2 regions of the Mesorhizobium sp. P2_F5 genome follow, and region 2 is predicted to be linked to the other one. Evidence: predicted binding sites of a transcription regulator. Region 2 holds the regulator's gene; the other holds the start of a gene.
The links. Region 2 encodes PhoB, which activates phosphate uptake and scavenging genes when phosphate is short. Its sites were predicted from a motif close to TGTCATNNANCTGTCAT; they were not measured.
Positions count from the first base shown of each region.

Region 1 (11,011 bases), on a different contig from region 2:
GCCCTGTGGCTGGTCGCCGGCATATGGCAGATCGCGCCGCCGAACTATCCGGAGCCCGGCGTCTGGTTCCTCAATCCGCTGTCCTGGCAGTTCCTGTTCAACATTGGTCTCGCCGGCATGCTGCATGTCAGGCGTGGCGGCACAATTCCCGTCAATCGCTGGCTGGTGGGCGCCGCGGCAACCTATGTCGCGGCAGCAGCGGTCTGGGTGCACAGCCCGCTCTGGGGCCAGATCACCTGGTTCGACCTGCCCGTGGTGATCGGCGGCTTCGACAAGACGTTCCTGTCGCTGCCCCGGCTGCTGCACATATTGTCGGTGAGCTATCTGATCGTCGCCCTGCCAGCTTTCTCGAACCTGTTCCGTTTCAGCCCGGACCATCCGCTTGCTCTGCTCGGCAAGCGCTCGCTACCGGTGTTCCTGGCCGGCACGGTGATCGCCATGGTGGCGCAGGTGATGAAGCTGATTAATCCGGGCGGCTTTGCCTATGACGCCCTGCTGATATCGGCCGGCATCGCCATGCAGTTCGCGCTTGCGTTCTATCTCGAATGGCTGTCCGGCATCGGCTGGTCGGGCAAGAAACCGGTTCGGACCGAAGCCCCGGCCGCTCGCCAGCCTTTCGGCATGTCGCCCGTAGTGGCAAGGCTGAGCCGGTGAAAGCGAAGGCCTTTAGGCGGGAGAGGGGCCTGACGAGGCTCTGATCACCAGATCGACCGGCAGCAGCTGCCGGCTGAGCGAGCCATCGTTCTCCAGGATCGCCTTGACGGCGAGCCGGCCCATCTCGGCAATCGGCTGGGCGACCGTGGTCAGCGGTGGCTTGGAGTCTGCGCCTTCAGGCACGCCGTCGAAGCCGACGATGGACACGTCGCCCGGCACGGCGATGTCGTGTTCGCGCAGCCAGTCGAGCGCATGCAGCGCCATCCTGTCCGACATGGCCAGGATTGCCGTCGGCCGCTGCGGCAGCGCGAAAATATGCTCGAGGCCGGCGCGCACGCTCTCTTCGTCGTTTAGGGTTTCGTAGATCGGCACAAGCGAGACGTCGATGCCGAAGCGGGAGAGTTCCGCGAAATAGCCACGCAGACGGTCGCGCGTGCCGGAATAGAGGGCCGACGTCTCGACTTGCTCTTGCGTGACCGGACCAAAGCCGGCGTCGGCAGATTCCAGGGCGAGCACGGCAAAGCGACGATGGCCAAGCTCGGCCAGATGGCGCGCGGCAAGGCCGGCGCCGGCGACGTTGTCGATGCCGATCGCCGCGACCGCCTCATTCTCCGAATCGAGGTCGAGCGCCACGAAAGGCAGTTTGCGTTCGCGCGCCAGTTCGACCAGCCGCGAACCGCCCTCGATGCAGAACACGATGAAGCCGTCGACAAGCGCACTCTGGATGTTCCAGGCGAGCTGCTCGCTGTTGGCGGCCGAGACCAGCGAAATCCCGGCGCCGGTCGCGTCGCAGGCCTGCGAGATGCTGGCCATCATGACGCGCGCAAAAGGATCGTCGAAGAAGTAGGACAGTGGCTCGGCGGTCGCGACGCCGATGGCGTTGACCTTGCCGGCGCGCAGAAGTCGACCTTTGGGGTCGGGACCGGCGTAGCCCATTGCCTCGGCTGCCGCCTTTACCCGTTCGCGCACCTCTTCGCGGACAATCTCGGGCCGAGCGAAGACATTAGATGCGGTGCCGTGCGAGACGCCCGCCGCCTTGGCAATATCGGCCAGCCGCACTGGTCTCGTCTTCCCGGAGGTCAATGCCGTCATCTTCGTCTCCTGAACCAGCCTCCATCTAGCACTTTCGTTGGATCGGTTCAAATTTTCCTTGATCGGAGGGCGGGGAGGGTCTATATTTGAATCGATCCAGAAAAATTTACCAGCTATCCATTGGATCGGTTCAAGAGGAGGGTGCCATGCATCCCATGAATTATCTGTTCGAAGACATCTACGGCAATGACTGGGGCATCGCCTCCGATGCCGCCACCCGCAAGCGCCGCGGCAAGACCGGCCCGTGGAAGCGCGACCTGCATTTCCTCGTGGAACGCAAGCGGAGCTGATCGGTCCGCATTTTCGTGCCGGTTGATTGGATCGATTCAATTCTGGAGAAGGAGACGAACCGTGCATCCCGTGAAGCATCTGTTCGAAGACATTTACCGCAATTACTGGGGCATCTCGCCGGCCGCGGAGCGGCCGGAACGGCAGCGGCTGACCAAGCTTGCGAAGCGCAGCCGCGACCTGCTGCCGGAACGTCGGCAGGATTGAGCCTCGTGTGAGAAACATCTGATGGGGCAGGGTTCTTGCCCCGTCAGGGACGTTGACGCACCAGCGCCGAGGCCGCGATCGCCAACCAGCCTGCGATCAGCAAGGTGCCGCCAATCGGCGCCGACATCGGGAAAAGCCGCGATCCCACGAAATCCCGCGCCAGCAGATCGCCGCAGAACAGAACGAGCCCGACGAGCAGCACCAGGCTGCCGATCCGCAGGATCCGGTTTGCGCCGGCGAGGCCGACGGCCAGAAACACCGGCGCATGCATGATCAGGAAGGATGCGGCGGTGCCGACGAAAGCGCCGCCGAGATGCGCCGCTGCCGCCGACAGCGCCACGCCTGCCGCGCCACACAGGCCGCCAGCGAAAACGAGGATGCGCGCGCTGCTTGCTGGCGCGGGTTCGGCGATACTCATGTCTCGGGCTCCGTGATTGACGACAGGCGCGCCCTGTCTGTCAGGATTTGCCTGATACCGCCAGCATGTCGCGCGTGCGGCGCGACTGGACCAGCCAATTGTACACGGCACCGCCGGCCATCAGCACGGACGTGCCGAGAAACACCGCACGCATGCCGAAATGGCCGCCGACGAAGCCGCCAAGCAGCGGGCCTGCGACCTGGCCGACATATTGCGCCGAGATTGCCAGGCCAAGCACATTGCCGCCGACGCCATCGGGAACATTGTGGCGGATGACGCTGGTGATGCAGGGCAACAGTCCGCCCAGCACCAGACCCATGAGGAAACGCAGGCCGACGAGCTGCCAGCTCTCTGTGACGAAGGCCTGCGGTATCAACAGCAGCGCCGAAACGGCCAGCGATGCCACGATGACGTTCCAGTGGCCGATGCGGTCGGCGAGCTTGCCCAGCCGCGACGCCGACAGGATGGCGCCGAGTGCGGCCGCCGACATGACGACGCCGGAGACCAGCGTCACCCGGCTTGCGTCCGCGACCAGTTGCTGGACATAGACAGTGATGATCGGCTCGATCGACATGTTGGCGAAGGTGAACAGCATGCCGGTCGCCAGCATCGCGACGACAGGGCGCTTGTCGGGGATCTGCGCCCAGCCGCCCTTCGGCCTCTCCTTGGGTTTTGCCAGTGCTGGCGGGCGAGGCATCTCCTTGATCAGGAACGTCGTCGCCAATGCCGCCAGGAAAATGACGCCGCCGGCGATGAGGAAGGTGGCGCGGATGCCGATCAGCGGCGGCAGCGCGCCGCCGAGCAGCGGCCCGACCAGGGAGCCTGCGGTGATGCCGGCCGACAGCACGCCGAGCGCCCAGCCGGAGCGGTCTTTCGGCGTCTGCATGGCGACCAAAATGGTCGAACCCGAGGAATAGCCGCCGGCAAAGCCGATCAGCAGACGCAACAGCACCAATTGCCAGACGGTCTGCACCATGCCGGTCAGCGACATGCAGATCGCCATGCCGAAGCTGGCGCGCACCAGCATCACCTTGCGGCCGTAGCGGTCGCCCAGCCGTCCCCACAGCGGCGCGACGAGGGCCGCGGCAAAGAAGGTGGCGCCGAAGGCGATGCCGGACCATTGCACGATCGCCGCGTGGCCGACGGCGCCCAACTGCTCGACATAGAGCGGCAGGAAGGGGAGCAGCAGCGTCATCGCCACAAGCGTGCTGAACGATCCGGCAAAGCACACGAACAGGTTGCGCCGCCAATGCACATTGTAGGTGGAAGGCTGTTCGGCGGCCTGCGCTGCACTGTCCTGCGGCATGTCGTGTCCTGTCCGCTTGCTGCGGATACCATTTTGGGATACCAAGTCGGTATCCTCATGGACGCAAAGTCCGGCTGGTGTCAATCCGGCACTCTCAAACGTGATCGGCCAGACCTCAAATGCGAGGCCGATCGCCAGCAACGGAACCAAAGATGTCGCAGATGCAGACCGTCGAAAAAGCGCTTCGCGAGATGATCCTCGGCCTTGAGGTCGGTCCCGGCGAGCGGCTGACGGAACGTTGGATCGAGAGCCGCTTCGGCGCCTCTCGCACGCCGGTCAGGGCAGCACTGCTGCGGCTCGAGACGGAAGGGCTGATCTGCCGCGACGGGCGCGGCTGGACGGTGTCGCCGATCAACCTTGCCGAACTGCAACAGATCGCTGTCTATCGCGAGGCGGTCGAGGTTGCGGCGGTCCGCTTGACCGCGGCGCTGGCCGACAGGAGCGCCGTCGATGTCATCGAGGCGATGCTGGACTCCTGTGACGCCGCCACACCGCGCGAGGAATGGCACCGCGTCGGCATGGATTTCCACATCGAGCTGGCGCGGCTCTCCGGCAACGAGTTCCTGTTCAGGGCGGTGCGCGATGCCATGACGCGCTTGTCGCGGGCGCGTTGGCTGGAGGTCCGCGACGAGGCCGCGCTCGGCCGTGCCTGGAGCGAACATCACGCTATCCTGGCGGCGGTGCGGGCCGGTGACGCCGACGCGGCGGCGGCGCGGCTTTCCGCCCATATCGTTGGCAGCCGCGACCGCCTGGTGACGTCGTTGCACAATGACCGGCGCGGACTGCGCGCGAGGGGATTTGCCGTCGTCGCCGCTTGATATCGGTCACGAAAGTGACAGATGTCAGGCGCCATCCGCTTTCGGCCTCGCTTCATGGACGCCGATGGCGTAAGGAGCGGCCATGGAAAACAACCGATTTGAAACACCCGTGACCGTCAAGGCAGCCGCGGGGGGAGCCAACCAGCTCCTGCGCACGGCCCGCGAGGCGTCCGATTACCTGCTCAACAGCTGGCCCGGCAAGCGCAGTCCCAAGCATCGCGAAGCGCTGCAGGCCTGTCATGATGCGCTGGCCGGCGACAAGCCGGCGATGATTGCAAGGCGTGCCTTCATTGCCGCGGCGCGCGAAGTCAACGTCTTCGTCAGCGACAAGGCGGCCTGATAGCAGCGACGCCGCCCGTTTGCCGGGCCGGATCGCTGCCATTCCTATGGCTATTCTTCGGTCTCTGTATCGGTTTCGGAACCGGCCTCGTCCTCGGGCTTGGAGCGCTCCTTGGCTGCGACCTTGGCGGCCAGCTTCTCCGCCTTCTTGGCGGCCTTCTGCCGGTCGCGCTCCTTGCGTTCCTGACCGTAGTTCGGTGGTCGCGCCATATCGTTTCCTTTCGCTGTACCTGACCCTGCCTAGAAGCATTGGCCGGCAAACACAACAGCGCCGCGAGGGCAGATGCCAGCGGTTCGGGACTTGCGTGATGGCTAACACAATGGTTTAGAAAAGGCTGCGGGACAGTCACTGGAGCCGCCGCCGACCGATTTCGAATCAAAACGACCGATGGCCACGCTTCAAAGAAACGCACAGAAGCTGATCTATTATGCGCGCAACGCCATGCGCGACATCGCGCCGCCGGTCCTTTTCCGGCGCCGGCTCGGCCGTCTGCTCGATCAGGCCAGGCTTTCCGATGCATCGGTCCGCCAGCGGCTCAACTACTACAACACGCTGCGGGAGCCTTTTACACCCAGCCCCGAGGCTGTGCCGGTCAATCGGCTGCCGTCGGACCGCAGCATGTACTATTACGATCTGAAGGAATTCACCCGTTATTTCGATCCGGGTCTGAGGGTCGACCTGGAATTCGGCGACGTCATCGAAGTGCCGAAGATGCCGTCGATCGTCAAGGACCGGCCGATCATCGGCGACAACGGCAACGGCGTCCTGTTCAAGCTGAACAAGTTCCGCCATTTCCACATGCCGGCCGACGATGTCGCCTTCGCCGACAAGCATCCGCTCGTCGTCTGGCGCGGCGAGCTCAACAATCCGATCCGCACCTTGCTGCTGGAGGCCGTCCGCGACCTGCCCTTCTGCGATGTCGGCACGCCAAGGGCGACGGCACCGGCGGAATATCGAAAACCCTATCTCACCATCGATCAGCAGCGGCGCTACCGCTACATCATTTCCCTCGAAGGCAACGATGTCGCGACCAACCTGAAATGGATCATGAGCTCGAATTCGCTCTGCCTGATGCCGCCGCCGACCTATGAGACCTGGTTCGCCGAGGGTCAACTCGAGCCCGATGTCCATTATGTGCCGCTGGCGCCCGACTTCAGCGATCTGGCCGAGCGCGTGCATCATCTCGAGAAGCACCCGGCCGAAGCCCAGCGCATCGTCGCAGCGGCCAACGCCTATTGCCGCAAATTCGCCGACGAGCGGGCCGAGCAGGCGATCTGCCTGCTCGTGCTCTACAAATATTTCGTGCTCAGCGGCCAGATCGAGCCCGATCCGGAGGTCTGGCGGTTTATCGCGGGCTAACTGTCGGCCTCAGATGACGCTTCGGTCGAGAACCAGATCGGCCGGACTGAACCGGTCCTTCGCGGTGAACTGCTGGTGCCAGTAGGGATAGAGCACCGGCGGCCGGCTGACGGCATCGAGACGATCGCGTTCCTCAGCGGTGAGGGTGAGTGCCGCGGCGGCGAGGTTATCCCTAAGCTGCGTCTCGTTGCGCGCGCCGATCACCAGCGAGCTGACGGCAGGCCGGCCAAGCAGCCAGGCTAGCGCCACCTGCGCTGCCGAGACGCCGCGCGCCGCACCGATGTCGACGAGAACATCGACGATCCGCCACAGCCGGTCTTCGTCGCGGATCGGCGGTTCCGACCAGCCGGCAAGCTGGCGCGCAGTCGGACTGTCGCGACGGTATTTGCCCGACAGCAGGCCGCCGGCAAGCGGGCTCCACACCAGCACGCCAAGGCCCTGGTCGACCGAGATCGGCAAGAGTTCATATTCAGCCTCGCGCGCTTCCAGCGTGTAGTGGATCTGCTGGGTGATGAAGCGCGGCTGGTGATGGCTGTCGCTGATCCCCAGCGCCTTCATCACCTGCCAGCCGGAATAATTGGAGCAGCCGACATAGCGGATCTTGCCCTGGGCAACCAGCGTGTCGAGCGCGGCGATGGTTTCCTCGAGCGGCGTCGTGCCGTCCCATTCGTGCAGGAAATAGATGTCGATGACATCGGTCCTGAGCCGCTTCAGGCTCTTCTCGCATTCGCGGATAAGATGATGGCGCGACAGGCCTTCGTCGTTCGGGCCTTTGCCGATCCGCATGCGCGCCTTGGAGGCGATCAGCACGTCGTTCTTGCGCTTGCCGCCGAGCGCTTCGCCGATGATCTCTTCCGACAGGCCGTTCGAATAGACATTGGCGGTGTCGATGAGGTTGATGCCGGCATCGATGCAGGTGTCGGTGATGCGGGAGGCCTCCGCGAGGTCGGAATTGCCGACGGCGGCGAACGGCCCGCTGCCGCCGAAGGTCATGGTGCCCAGCGTCAGCGTCGAAACTTTCAAGCCGGAACGGCCAAGCGTGCGGTATTCCATGTCAAATCCTCGTAATCTTGGTGGGGAAGGGGCGGGGAGGCCCGAACGGGTCCGCCATTTGTAGGACAATTTGAGCGGCTTGTCGCCATGCCACGGCGATGGATCGGCCATGCCTCGCCGATTTGAGCTGTGATCGACCGGCTGGCGGCTTGCAATAAAACCGTCATTGCCGGCCTATATCAAGTCGGCTCAGGGTTTCATGTCAGCCGGCAAGCGGAGCAGCGGAAATGACCGAGTTAAAGCAGAATTCTCCGGCCAGGGATTGGCTTGAAGCCGAACTCGCCGACACGCTCGACGAGGACTATGAGCTGGAAATGTCGGAGCCGGCGCTGTCGCTGGAGATCGCCAAAATCTACAAGAACGCGCATCCGCCATCGATCGATCGCATGCAGTATTTCCGCGACCTGATCGGCCTACAGTCGGAACTGATCAAGCTGCAGTCCTGGGTCGCCTATCACAAGAAAAAGCTGGTGGTGATTTTCGAGGGCCGCGACTCCGCCGGCAAGGGCGGCGTCATCAAGCGCATCACGCAGCGCCTCAACCCGCGTATCTGCCGCGTCGTGGCGCTGCCGGCGCCGACCGAGCGCGAGAAATCGCAATGGTATTTCCAGCGCTACGTGCCGCATCTGCCGGCCGGCGGTGAGATCGTACTGTTCGACCGCTCGTGGTACAATCGCTCCGGTGTCGAGCGGGTGATGGGCTTCGCCGGACCCGATCAGGTCGAGGAGTTCTTCCACGACGTGCCGGAGTTCGAGCGCATGCTGGTCCGCTCCGGCGTCACCCTGGTCAAATACTGGTTCTCGATCACCGACGAGGAACAGCAGATGCGCTTCATGATGCGCATCCACGATCCGATGAAACAGTGGAAACTGTCGCCGATGGATCTGCAGTCGCGCGTACGCTGGGAGCGGTACACCAAGGCCAAGGAAGAGACGTTCGCCCGCACCAACATTCCCGAGGCACCGTGGTACATCGTCGAAGGCAACGACAAGAAGCGGGCGCGGCTGAACTGCATGGATCATTTGCTCAAGCAGATGCCCTACGAGGAGGTCCCGCACGAAGAAATCACGCTGCCCGAGCGGGTGTTCAATCCGGAGTACGAACGCCAGGTCTTGCCGCGCGAGCTTTACGTGCCGGAGAAGTATTGAGACGGGAATGCCAAGGACCGGATGGGGGCGCGAAGGATCACAGCGCAGAAGGCTGCCCCCTGGTGAGAACTAACCCCGCTTGATCGTCACATGCGTGGCAAGCGCCGTCGCCACCTGTTCGGTGCACTGATAGCCGAGCTTCAGCATATCGAGACCGGCAAACAGGTTCTCACCCCTCCCGAGCAGCAGCGGCGACACCGCCAGATGCAGTTCATCGATGAGCTTCTCCTGGAGATATTGCCGGATGGTGGAGACGCCGCCGCCGACGCGGACGTCCTTGCCGCCGGCCGCGGCTCTCGCCTGGTCGAGCGCATCATGGATGCCCCCGGTAACGAAGTGGAAAGTAGTGCCGCCTTCCATTTCGATCGGATCGCGCTTGTAGTGCGTCAGCACGAAGACCGGCACGTGGTAGGGCGGGTTGTCGCCCCACCAGCCTTTCCAGTTTTCATCCGGCCACTCGCCGCGGATCGGTCCGAACATGTTGCGGCCGAGGATCCAGGCGCCGACATTGTCGAAGCTGCTGACGGTGAACCGGTCGTCCACATCGGTCGTCCCGCCATCGGCGCCGAGCACCATCTTGCGGAAGGTGCGGGTGCCGATCATCCATTTGTGCAAATCTTCGCCACCGACCCCGAGCGGATTTTGCAGGGTCTGGTCAGGACCGGCGCCGAAACCGTCGAGCGACAGGGTGAATGCATTGACACGCAGCTTGGACATGAAAGCCTCCGAGATAACCGGTTGTGATTTGCAAGTGGTTTGTTTTGTAGCAAACCGATTGCGGAATGCAAGTGGTTTTTTAAATCGCCAGGAATTAGCATATGCTAATACTTGACGGAAAAAGCCGCCGGGTTACCTTTCGGGAGGCCCTGAGTCGGGAGCGCACGAGATGAAGGCATATCGCGTCGAGAGGATGGACGGGGAGGTCGTTCAGGAGAGCGAGGAGACCCACGCCAGTACACCGTTTGGGGCAGCCGAAAAGGTGATCGGCCGGAAGGTCACCTTGCGAGGCGACGCCTGCAAATGGATCCGCGTGGTTGACCTGACGGACAAGGTCCCGACGCGGCGTCGCCCCAGCACCTACGAGTATAGGGCGCTGGGGGGATAGGTCAGCAAATTTGCGGCGCCTATGACGAGAATCTGGCCTCAAGCCGCGGCGCGCTTCGGCATCACCGCAAACGGGCTGAGGCCAAGCCAGGTCTGCATCTTGCCGGCGACGTCGAGGTCGCCGGTCAGGCTGATCTTGTCGCGTTCCTTGTGAACCGTCGTCAGCCCCATCCAGATCGAGGTCATGGTGCAGAGGTCCGTCGAGACATAGAGATCGACGTCAAAGCCCGGATCGTACCAGCACAGATCGACATCGCCGTGCTTCTCGACGATCAGCCACCACGAGCGTTTCGACGCCGGCAGGTCATGATACAGAAACTGTATTACGGTGCGCCCGTCCGGCAGTGGACTGGGGTTCAGGTTGCGCCGCATGTCCCACATCAGCAGCGACGGATCGAGGTTCTTGAGCGAGAGCCTGGCCTCGACCCATTTCTGGCCCCAGAACCCCATCGCCTCGACCACCGGGCGCAAATCCCGACCCGCCTCGGTCAGCCGGTATTCGAACACGCCCTTCTCGGATTCGATCTCGGTCCGCTCGACAATGCCGCCGGCTTCAAGGTCCTTGAGCCGTTGCGACAGAAGGGTTGGCGACATTTTCGGCACGCCGCGGCGCAGGTCGTTGAAGCGGGTCGAGCCCGCCACCAGTTCGCGCAAAAGCACCATGGTCCAGCGTGTGCACAACAGCTCCGCCGCCATTGAGAGTGGGCAGAACTGCTTATATCCGGCCTGTGTCATGTGGTGATCCCCAAAAGAAGTTGCCGGACCCTAATCAGAATCCACTGAAGTTGCCAGTACAGAACCTGTACTGGCACCCCCGGTACAGTTTGGTGACTGGAGCGGTCCGGCACAGTCATGCGAGGCAGCGGTCACGTCGCCGGGCAGTCCGGTGCCGATCCATGAGGAGTTAGGACAAATGACCGCTTACGTGATCGCAGACATCAAGGTGAAGGACGACAAATGGGTGCCGGCTTACGCCGCTTCGGTGCATGACCTCGTGCACAAGCACGGTGGCAAGTACCTGGCACGCAGCGGCAACGTGAAGACGCTGGAGGGCAAGCCGCTCGACACCAGCCTGATCGCCATCATGGCGTTTCCGTCGGCAAAGGCAGCCGAAGCCTTCACCAACGATCCGCAATACGCCCCGTTTGTGGCGGAGCGTCGGAAGGGCAGCGACAGCCGCTTCCAGCTGATCGACGATACCGATCTGGCCGGAACGATCCCTTA
Region 1 covers NZ_JBFUEY010000005.1:211,903-222,913, forward strand. Annotated here, with positions in the region: gene AC1DYO_RS10340 (OpgC family protein) at 1-654, shown strand, start outside; gene AC1DYO_RS10345 (LacI family DNA-binding transcriptional regulator) at 667-1,746, opposite strand; gene AC1DYO_RS10350 (hypothetical protein) at 1,893-2,036, shown strand; gene AC1DYO_RS10355 (hypothetical protein) at 2,098-2,241, shown strand; gene AC1DYO_RS10360 (DUF423 domain-containing protein) at 2,285-2,659, opposite strand; gene AC1DYO_RS10365 (multidrug efflux MFS transporter) at 2,700-3,965, opposite strand; gene AC1DYO_RS10370 (GntR family transcriptional regulator) at 4,118-4,783, shown strand; gene AC1DYO_RS10375 (DUF982 domain-containing protein) at 4,866-5,123, shown strand; gene AC1DYO_RS10380 (hypothetical protein) at 5,174-5,332, opposite strand; gene AC1DYO_RS10385 (glycosyl transferase family 90) at 5,511-6,482, shown strand; gene AC1DYO_RS10390 (aldo/keto reductase) at 6,492-7,535, opposite strand; gene ppk2 (polyphosphate kinase 2) at 7,763-8,683, shown strand; gene AC1DYO_RS10400 (dihydrofolate reductase family protein) at 8,753-9,400, opposite strand; gene AC1DYO_RS10405 (winged helix-turn-helix transcriptional regulator) at 9,827-10,522, opposite strand; gene AC1DYO_RS10410 (DUF1330 domain-containing protein) at 10,701-11,011, shown strand, end outside.
Region 1: a site for PhoB is predicted at 7,686-7,702, ahead of ppk2 (polyphosphate kinase 2). Genes of this name have one in related genera too.

Region 2 (11,011 bases):
TGCCGTCCTGCTGCTTGCCGTCTGGGACATCGGCTCGTCCTTCTATCTTGACCGGCACATCCACGCCTCCCTGCCCGAGCGCACTGTCGACTCCAAGGTCGCCAGCGAAGCGCTCGACGTCAGCCTGGTGAAGAGCCTCGCCAAGGGCCTGCGCCGGCTCGATGCCGGTACGCTTCCCGCCACCTTCGCTGAATTGCAGCCGCTGCTCATCGCCAAGGGCGTGGCGCTGGCCAGCGATACCCAGGATTACATGATCCCGATCGCCGTCGAGGCGAACACGGTCCAGGACAGGTTCGGCTGGTTTGGCGCGGTACTTACGCTTGCGCTGTCGATCGCCGGCGCCTTCTATGCGCTGAGGCAGATCGCGCCGCGCGCCAGGGCGCGCAACAATGTCGAGAGGCTGATGCTGTGGGGGCTGCTTGCGGCGTCGACCATCGCCATCCTGACCACGGTCGGCATCGTGCTGTCGATGCTGTTCCAGACCATCACCTTCTTCGAAAGCGTGTCGCCGATGAGCTTCTTCTTCGGCACCGTGTGGGATCCGCGTTTCGCCGCCGCCGGCTCGGGCGGCAGCCAGGGCCAGTTCGGTCTGATCCCGCTTCTCGCCGGTACGCTGTACATTGCTGCCGTCGCCCTGGTGGTAGCCGTGCCGGTCGGGCTGATGTCGGCGGTCTACATGTCCGAATATGCCTCGCGCGGCGTGCGCTCGGTGGTCAAGCCGGCGCTGGAACTGCTGGCCGGCATCCCGACCATCGTCTACGGCATCTTCGCCGTGGTCACGCTCGGGCCGTTCCTGCGTGACCTGTCGGCGGCGCTCACCGGCGGCTCGCCCTTTATCCAGGGCCAGAGCATCTTCACCGCCGGCCTGGTGATGGGCGTCATGCTGATCCCGGTCGTGTCGTCGCTGTCCGACGACATCATCACCGCAGTGCCGCGCGCCATGCGTGACGGCTCGCTTGGCCTGGGTGCGACTCGCTCCGAGACGATCAAGCGAGTGATCCTGCCGGCGGCACTTCCCGGTATCGTCGGCGCCATCCTGTTGACGGCGTCGCGTGCCATCGGCGAGACGATGATCGTCGTGCTGGCAGCCGGCGTTGCCGCCAATCTCACCATCAACCCGTTCGAAGCGATGACCACCATCACCGTCAAGATCGTCAACCAGCTGACCGGCGACCTTGAGTTCAATTCGCCGCAGACGCTGGTCGCCTTCGCGCTTGGCCTGACGCTGTTCGCGCTGACGCTGGTGATGAACATCGTCGCCCTCTACATCGTGCGCAAGTACCGGGAGCAGTACGAATGACCGACATCCCCCTGGACACGATGGCGGGTGCTGTCGCCCGTCCGCGCCGCGACATCGGGCTGAAGGCGCGTTACGCCGCCGAACGCCGTTTCCGCATCTACGGCGTGATTGCGATCTCGGTCGGCCTGGCGTTCCTGGCCATCATGCTGATCACCATCGTCTCGAAGGGCTACACCGCCTTTTGGCAGACGACGGTGACGCTGCCGATCACCTTCGACGAGAAGGTCATCGATCCCTCGAACAAGCGCGCCACTGATCCGAATGTGCTGATCAAGGCGAACTATCCCAAGCTCGCCGAAAACGCGCTGGTGGCCAAGCTCGGTATCGATCCCGCCAACAAGCCGATGATGCTGAAGCTCAAGGGCTTCCTGTCGGAAGGCGCCCGCGTCCAACTGCGCGACATCGTCGCCGCCGATCCCGCGGTGATCGGAACGACGCGTGACGTCAACATCCTGGCCGCCGCCAATCTCGACTCCGCCTTCAAGGGCCAGATCGACCTCAGCGTCGATGAAGCGCGGCGCAAGGTGTCCAACCAGCAGATCGACTGGATGAACAAGCTTAGGGCGGACGGCGTGATGGCCGAGCATTTCAACACCGGCCTGTTCACCTATGGCGCTTCCAGCCGCCCGGAAACGTCGGGCATGGGCGTGGCCATCATCGGCTCGTTCTACATGATGGTGATCGTGCTGCTCTTGGCGCTGCCGATCGGCGTCGCCGCCTCCATTTATCTCGAGGAATTCGCCAAAAAGAACCGCTTCACCGACCTGATCGAAGTCAACATCAACAATCTGGCGGCGGTGCCGTCGATCGTTTTCGGCCTGCTCGGCCTTGCCGTGTTCATCAACTTCCTCGGAATGCCGCGCTCCGCTGCCTTCGTCGGCGGCCTGGTGCTGACCCTGATGACGCTGCCGACCATCATCATCGCCACGCGCGCCGCCCTTGCCGCGGTGCCGCCGTCGATCCGCTCGGCAGCGCTTGGGCTTGGCGCCTCGAAGATGCAGATGGTGTTCCAGCACATCCTGCCGCTTGCCGCTCCCGGCATCCTGACCGGAACCATCATCGGCCTGGCGCGTGCGCTGGGTGAGACGGCACCGCTGCTCCTAATCGGCATGGTCGCCTTCGTCGCCGACTATCCGAAGACGCCTTTCGATCCGGCGACCGCGCTGCCGGTGCAGATCTACATGTGGGCAAACGAGGCCGAACGCGCTTTTGTCGAGCGCATGTCCGGCGCCATCATCATCCTGCTCGTCTTCCTCATGGCCATGAACATCACCGCGATCGTGCTTCGACGCCGGTTCGAGCGGCGCTGGTAGAAAAAAGGCAATTTGGTATGAACATCATGACCGAACAGTCCCTTGAAAACGCAGTGGGCGACAAGATGAACGCCAAGTCGAACGAAGTCATCAAGATGCGCGGCGACAAGGTCGGCGTCTTCTACGGCGAGAAGCAGGCGCTGTTTGACGTCAATCTCGACGTCCGCCAGAACCAGGTGACGGCGCTGATCGGCCCGTCCGGTTGCGGCAAGTCGACCTTCCTGCGCTGTCTCAACCGCATGAACGACACCATCGATTCGGCGCGGGTGACCGGCAAGATCACGCTGGACGAGGACGACATCTACGACAAGAACATCGACGTCGTCGAACTCCGCGCCCGCGTCGGCATGGTGTTCCAGAAGCCCAATCCGTTCCCGAAGTCGATCTACGAAAATGTCGCCTACGGCCCGCGCATCCACGGGCTGGCCAAGCGCAAGTCCGACATGGACCAGATCGTCGAATCCAGCCTGAAGAAGGCGGCGATCTGGAACGAGGTCAAGGACCGCCTGCAGGAGCCCGGCACCGGTCTGTCCGGCGGCCAGCAGCAGCGCCTGTGCATCGCGCGCGCCATCGCCGTGTCGCCGGAAGTGATCCTGATGGACGAGCCCTGCTCGGCGCTCGATCCGATCGCCACCGCCCGCGTCGAGGAGCTGATCGACGAGCTGCGCCAGAACTACACCATCGTCATCGTCACCCACTCGATGCAGCAGGCGGCGCGCGTGTCGCAGCGCACGGCGATGTTCCATCTCGGCTATCTGGTCGAGGAGGGCGCCACCGACAAGATGTTCACCAACCCCGACGACAAGCGCACCCAGGACTATATTACCGGCCGCTTCGGCTGAGCCGTCCGGCGGTTGAATTTTCAGGCACGAGGACCAAGATCATGGGTGAACATACCGTCGCCTCCTTCGATGAAGAGCTGGGGCAGATCAGCAAGCTGATCCGCGACATGGGCGATCTGGCCGGCTCGATGGTCAACGCCTCGACCAGGGCGTTGCTCAATTCCGACAATGCGCTGGCGCAGCGTGTCGTTTCCGACGACGCCATCATGGACGCGCGCCAGCGTGAGCTGGATGACCGCGCCATCACGCTGATCGCCAAGCGCCAGCCAATGGCCAACGACCTGCGCGCTGTGGTCGGCTCGATCCGCATGGCCGGCGACCTCGAACGCATCGGCGATCTCGCCAAGAACATCGCCAAGCGCGTCGGCACTGTCGGCCTCAGCGTTACGCCGCGCGACCTGTCGCATTCCATCGACGCCATGGCGCAGCTGGTGCTGATCCAGGTGCAAGGCGTTGTCGAGGAATATGCCGCCGCGGATGCCGCAGCCCTGGCGAAACTCAGGAATGAGGACGAGCGCATCGACGTCAAGTACACGTCGGTGTTTCGCGAACTCTTGACCTACATGATGGAGGACCCGCGCAACATCACCGCCTGCACGCATCTCCTGTTCTGCGCCAAGAATCTGGAGCGCATCGGCGATCATGTCACCAACATCGCTGAAAATGCGTACTATGTGCTGACCGGCCAGCAATTGCCCGCCAATCGTCCGAAGCAGGACGAGACGGCGATGGCCACTTCGGCCTGACAAGGGTGAACTGCTGATGATTGCGCCACGCATCATGGTCGTGGAGGATGAGGAGCCACTGGGCGTGCTGCTCCGCTACAACCTCGAATCCGAAGGCTACCAGGTCGAGGTGGTGACGCGCGGCGACGAGGCCGAAATCCGGCTGCAGGAAAACGTCCCCGATCTGCTGGTGCTCGACTGGATGGTGCCGGCGGTGTCCGGCATCGAGCTGTGCCGGCGGCTCAGAATGCGGCCCGAGACCGAACGGCTGCCGATCATCATGCTGACCGCGCGCGGCGAAGAAAGCGACCGCGTGCGTGGCTTGTCCACCGGTGCCGACGACTATCTGGTCAAGCCGTTCTCGACGCCGGAGTTCATGGCGCGCGTGAAAGCGCTGCTGCGCCGCGCCAAGCCGGAAGTGCTCTCCAGCGTGCTCAAGGTCGGCGACATCGTGCTCGACCGTGAATCGCACCGGGTCTACCGCAAGAAGAGCGAGATCCGGCTCGGGCCGACCGAGTTCCGCCTGCTCGAATTCATGATGCGCCATCCAGGTCGGGTCTTCTCGCGCAGCCAACTGCTCGACAATGTCTGGGGCGAGACGATCTATATCGACGAGCGCACGGTCGACGTGCATGTCGGGCGCTTGCGCAAGGCGGTCAACAATGGCCGCATGCCTGACGTGATCCGCACCATCCGCGGTGCAGGCTACGCCATCCGCGAAGATTGACGCGCGGCGCGCCGCGCCGTTGCCGGCCTCTCAGGCGACATGTTTGCTAGATTTCGCCTGAATCCCCGGCGCGAAAATCTCCTGGTCGACGAAGCCGAGCGCGCGCATGGCGCAGCCTTCGCGGATCAGCGGCAGTTCGTTGGGTTCGGTGTCGAAGGAAATCGACTTCGAGTGCTGGCCGCCGGCGGTCTGGGCAATCGCATTGCGCAATGCCGGTTCGATCAGATCGAAGGCGGCGGCGCTGACACCGACCATGGCGACGGGGGCGGGATCGATTAGGGCGAACAGGCTGCCAAGGCCGAAGCCGAGCGCTTCCCCGGCCTTGCGGTAGGCTTCCCGCTCGGGACCTTCGGTTTCGCGAGCGCGTGTGGCAAGCCCCCGCATGTCGGCGTCGCCGACATCGACCGGTTCGGCGTCCTCGCTCATCCCCATGGCATTGCGCCAGATGGCGTAGTTGCCGGCATAGGCCTCGACGCAGCCACGCCGCCCGCAGCGACAGAGCGCGCCGCCGGGACGGTGGATCATGTGGCCGAACTCGCCGCCTGAGGAATGGGTGCCGGTGAACAGTTCGCCTTTCAGCACCAACCCCATGCCGATGCCGTGCGAGAGCAGGATGGCAATGAAATCGTCGCGGTAGCGCTCAGGCTGGCGCCATTGCAGCGCCACCGCCATCATGTTGCAGTCGTTCTCCATGGTGGCCGGAATGCCGAACTCCGCTTCCAGTATGTCGGCGAACGCGATGTCGGTCAGCGGCGTGATCGGCGACCACAGCATGGCGCGCGCCTGCGAATCGGTGATGCCCTGGATGCCCATGGCAATGCGGGCGATGCTTTGGACATCGAGGTCGGGATCCTCGAGCCGCCGCCGCACGATTGCCGTGCATTCGCCGATCAGTTCGTCGCGCGGCATGGTCAGCGTGTCCAGCCGGCGCTGCTCCTCGGCGACCACATGGCCGGCATAGTCGATGACGGTGACGGAAAGGAAATTCAGCGACAGCACCACGGTCATCACCGCGGCTGCTTCCGGATTGAGGCCAAGGCCGACCTGTGGCCGTCCGCGTTTCAGCGCACCGGTCTCGCCGGGCTTGCTCTCGGCCAGGATGCCTTCTTGAATCAGGTCAGAAGAGATCGCCGATATGGTCGAATGGCTAAGGCCGGTGGTTGCCGCAATCTCGGTCCGCGACGGCTGGCCGGCCCGGCGCACGGCCGAAATCACCATCGCACGGTTGCGACGGCGCAGATCGTCGTGGCGGATACCAACCGACATCTTTTTTGTTTCCTCCCGGTCCCCCGCGCCTCATGATAGTGGAGGCGGTCAGGGACGCCACGCAAATATTGGCAGAAGCCGGTCACGCTGTCATTGTTTATTGCGGGTCTCGAAAAAAATCGACGACGCCATCAGAATCCATCAGAATCGATGTTGACAGCGTCTCGCCGTTGGACCAGTATTTTTTCGAGGCTCGAAAAAATAGAGCCTCTGTGTGCCGGCCCTCGGGCCAGTTTTGTCGCGCCGCGCGCGGCGCAGGGAGGATTATCATGAACAGATTTGCAGCCGCCATGCTGGCGGGTGTCGCCATGTCGCTGACGCTGGTGTCGGTCGCGCAGGCGAAGGACAAGGTCATCGGCGTGTCGTGGTCGAACTTCCAGGAAGAGCGCTGGAAGACCGACGAAGCGGCGATGAAGGCAGCGATCGAGGCGGCCGGCGACAAGTATATTTCCGCTGACGCGCAGTCCAATCCCGGCAAGCAGCTGACCGACGTCGAGAGCCTGATCTCGCAGGGCGCCAACTCGCTGATCATCCTCGCGCAGGACGCCTCGGCCATCGGCCCGGCGGTGCAGAAGGCGCTGGACGAAGGCATTCCGGTCGTCGGCTATGACCGCCTGATCGAGAACAAGGACGTCTTCTATCTGACCTTCGACAACAAGGAAGTCGGCCGTATGCAGGCCCGCGAAGTGTTCAAGGCCAAGCCGGAAGGCAACTATGTCTTCATCAAGGGCTCGGGCTCCGACCCGAATGCCGATTTCCTGTTCTCGGGCTCGATGGAGGTGCTCAAGGAAGCCATCGACTCGGGCAAGATCAAGAATGTCGGCGAGGCCTATACCGATGGCTGGCTGCCCGCCAATGCCCAGAAGAACATGGAACAGTTCCTGACCGCCAACGACAACAAGGTCGATGCGGTGGTCGCGGCCAATGACGGCACCGCCGGCGGCGTCGTCGCGGCGCTGACGGCGCAGGGCCTTGCCGGAACGGTTCCGGTCTCGGGCCAGGACGGCGACCATGCCGCTCTGAACCGCATCGCGCTCGGCACGCAGACCGTGTCGGTGTGGAAGGATGCACGCGAGCTAGGCAAGAATGCCGCCGAGATCGCCTCGCAACTCGCCGACGGCAAGAAGACGAGCGACATCGCTGGCGCCAAGGACTTCACCACGCCTGGCGGCAACACCGTCAAGTCGTTGTTCCTGACCCCGGTCGCGATCACCAAGGACAACCTCAACGTCGTCATCGACGCCGGCTGGATCAAGAAGGACGAAGTCTGCACGGGCGTCGCCGCCGGCAGCGTCGCGGCCTGCAACTAAGCTTGGCCTGTTTCCATTCGATAACGACGCCGCGGCCCAAAGCCGCGGCGTTTTCTCAACAAGATTTGTGTTTCCGCCATAGGCGGCTAACTTCTAGGCTGTGGTCCGGCATCCGCGTCAGACGGCAAGCCGCTGGGAGGACATCATGACCGACACGACCTCGACTTCGCAGGCCGACACCGCGCGTGCGTCGGAACTCGGCGCGGTCGCCCGGTTCCTGAAAGCGACCGAGATCGACACCCGCATGCTCGGCATGATCGGCGCGCTGCTTCTGATCTGGATCGGCCTGCATGTCATTTCCAGCTTCCGCCTCGGGGTCAATCCGCTCGATTTCGACAGCCGCACCTTCCTGACGCCACGCAACCTCTGGAACCTGTCGGTGCAAACGTCCGCCGTCGCCATCATGGCCTCAGGCATGGTGCTGGTCATCGTCATGCGCAACATCGACCTCTCCGTCGGTTCGGCCGAGGGCCTGATCGGCATGGTGATGGGTTTTGCCCAGGTGCATTTCCTGGTGCGCTTTGTCGGGCTCGAGCTTGGCAATCCGTGGATCTGGGTTCTGGCGCTGGTCATCGGCCTGGCACTCGGTCTTCTGATCGGCGCGTTCCAGGGTTTTGTCATCGCCTATCTCGAAGTGCCGGCCTTCATCGTCACGCTGGGCGGCCTTCTGGTCTGGCGTGGTGCTGCCTGGTGGGTGACCAGCGGCCAGACGGTGGCGCCGCTCGACGCCACCTTCCAGCTGATGGGTGGCGGTCCGGCCGGATCGATCGGCGCGACCTGGAGCTGGGTCGTCGGCATCGTCGCCTGCCTTGCCGTGGTGTTCGCGATGTTCAACGGGCGGGTGCAGCGCAAGCGCTTCCGCTTCCCGCTGCGTCCGATCTGGGCCGAGACGCTGCTCGGCACGGTCACCTGCGCCGTCATCATGGGCGCGGTGTGGCTGGCCAATTCCTATCCGTGGCCGATCGGCATCGTGAACCGGTATGCCGCCGCCAACAACATCACTGTGCCCGAAGGCGGGCTGTTCATCGCGCATGGCATCGCCATCCCGGTGCTGATGGCGGTGACTGTCGGCATCATCATGACCTTTATCACCAAGCGCACGCGTTTCGGCCGCTATGTCTTCGCCATCGGCGGCAATCCGGAAGCCGCCAACCTCGCCGGCATCAACACGCGCTGGATCACCATGAAGGTGTTCATGATCATGGGCGTGCTGGCAACGATCGCCGCGGCGATCTCGTCGGCCCGCCAGAATTCGTCGACCAACGTGCTGGGAACGCTGGACGAGCTGCTGGTCATCGCCGCCGCCGTCATCGGCGGCACCTCGCTCGCCGGCGGTTCGGGAACGATCATCGGCGCCATGCTCGGTGCGCTTTTGATGCAGTCGCTGCAGTCGGGCATGGTGCTGCTCGGCGTCGACTCGCCGCTGCAGAGCATCGTGGTCGGCGCCGTGCTGGTCATCGCGGTGTTTCTCGACACCGTCTATCGCAAGCGCGTTTAGGGGATACGATCATGGCTGACAAAACCGCTCCCTCCGCTGCACCCCCCGGCATGCCGCTGATCGACATGCGCAACATCTCGATCGCCTTTGGTGGCATCCGCGCCGTCGACGATGCGTCCATCGATCTTTTCCCGGGCGAGGTCGTGGCGCTGCTCGGCCATAACGGCGCCGGCAAGTCGACACTCATCAAGATCCTGTCCGGCGCCTACAAGCGCGATGCCGGCCATATCTTCGTCAACGGGCAGGAAGCTTCGATCTCCAATCCGCGCGATGCCAAGAAATACGGCATTGAGACCATCTACCAGACGCTGGCGCTGGCCGATAATGTCGACGCCGCCGCCAATCTGTTCCTCGGCCGTGAAATCATGACTGCCTGGGGCACGCTCGACGATGTCGCCATGGAGGCCGAGGCGCGCAAGGTGATGGGCCGGCTCAATCCGCGCTTCCAGCGCTTCAAGGACCCGGTAATCAAGCTGTCGGGCGGCCAGCGGCAATCGGTGGCGATCGCACGCGCCATCCTGTTCAACGCCCGCATCCTGATCATGGATGAACCGACGGCCGCGCTTGGTCCGCAGGAAACGGCGCAGGTCGGCGAACTGGTCAAGCAGCTGAAGTCGGACGGCATCGGCATCTTCCTGATCAGCCATGACATCCATGATGTGTTCGAACTTGCTGACCGTGTCTGCGTGATGAAGAACGGCCAGGTCGTCGGCACCGCGCGCACCACCGACGTCACCCAGGACGAGGTGCTCGGCATGATCATCCTCGGCAAGTGTCCGCCCGGCGCCATTCCTGGGCCGGGCGCGCTGAAGATCGCCGCCTGAGACACGCACTCTCATCGGGTGACCGCCATCCTCTCATGGTAAGCCGGCTAAATGTCTGGAACTTGATGTGCCACCCGTCGTGATGGTTTGGCCGCGCCATTGTGTTGCCGCGGCGACTTGCCCATAAAGGTTCCCGAACCGTTCATGGGCCTGCGTTGAAGAAGTTTTTCCCGATCCTCGCCTTCATTGCCGTCGCGCTGATCAGCCTGACGATGGCGGGTTTTGCCTACTTCGCCACCCAGGAGGCGGCGCGGATCAAATTCGAGGCGACGGCCGACGACGCGCTCAACCGCATCGAAAGCCGCATCGACCTGCACCTTTCGTTGCTGCGCTCAACGCAGGCGCTGTTCGACGCCCGCAATGGCGAGATTTCGCGGCGCGAATTCAAGGCCTTCTTCAGCGCGCTCGACGCCGACACCAACTTCGCCGGCCTGCGCGGCATCGGTTATCTCAGGCTGGCCAAAGCCGGCGATGAAGCGGCGGTCGAGCGTGACATGTTGCGCGACCGTGGCGTGCCCCACGCTGTCTATCCGGACACGACACAGCCATGGCGCACGCCCGTCGTGCTGTTCGAGCCGCTCGATCCTTCCAACGAGTCGACCATCGGCTACGACATGTTCACCGAACTGGTGCGGCGCGAAGCGATCGAAAAGGCGATGGCCGATGACGCACAGCATGCAAGCGGTCTGGTTCAACTCGGCCAGGACACGGGCGCGGCGCAGACTTTTACCGGCTTCCTAGTCTTCGTCAGGCTCAATGTGGAAACCGCGCCGGATGGCATCAACGCGTCCAGGTCGTCGACTTCAGGCTTTCTCTACGCGGCCTTCCGCGCTCGCGACCTGTTCCAGACGGCGCTCAGCCGCACGCCTTTGCTGCCGGTCAACACAGAGGTCTATGACGGCAAGATCGACGCCGATAATCTTCTGTTCCAGTCGGAAACGCCGCCGGTTGCGAGCTTTGGCGACAGGCTCTTGGTGACGCGCAAGATCATCGTCGCCGGCCGGCCGTGGACGGTGCTGTTTCGGCCGACCAGCGCTTTCTCGCAGCCGTCCTCGCGCGCCATTCCGGTGATGCTCGGACTGTTCGGCCTGCTTTTGGCCGGCGCCATCGCTCTGGTGGCGCGCTACCAGGAGCGCGCCTATGACGCCAAGTCGCTGTTGCACGAGACGACGGAAAAGAGCCTGCTCGAAAAGGATCTGATGCTGC
Region 2 covers NZ_JBFUEY010000006.1:14,694-25,704, forward strand. Annotated here, with positions in the region: gene pstC (phosphate ABC transporter permease subunit PstC) at 1-1,300, shown strand, start outside; gene pstA (phosphate ABC transporter permease PstA) at 1,297-2,613, shown strand; gene pstB (phosphate ABC transporter ATP-binding protein PstB) at 2,631-3,455, shown strand; gene phoU (phosphate signaling complex protein PhoU) at 3,497-4,201, shown strand; gene phoB (phosphate regulon transcriptional regulator PhoB) at 4,218-4,907, shown strand; gene AC1DYO_RS10720 (ROK family protein) at 4,938-6,173, opposite strand; gene xylF (D-xylose ABC transporter substrate-binding protein) at 6,443-7,483, shown strand; gene AC1DYO_RS10730 (sugar ABC transporter permease) at 7,629-8,981, shown strand; gene AC1DYO_RS10735 (ATP-binding cassette domain-containing protein) at 8,993-9,805, shown strand; gene AC1DYO_RS10740 (CHASE domain-containing protein) at 9,961-11,011, shown strand, end outside.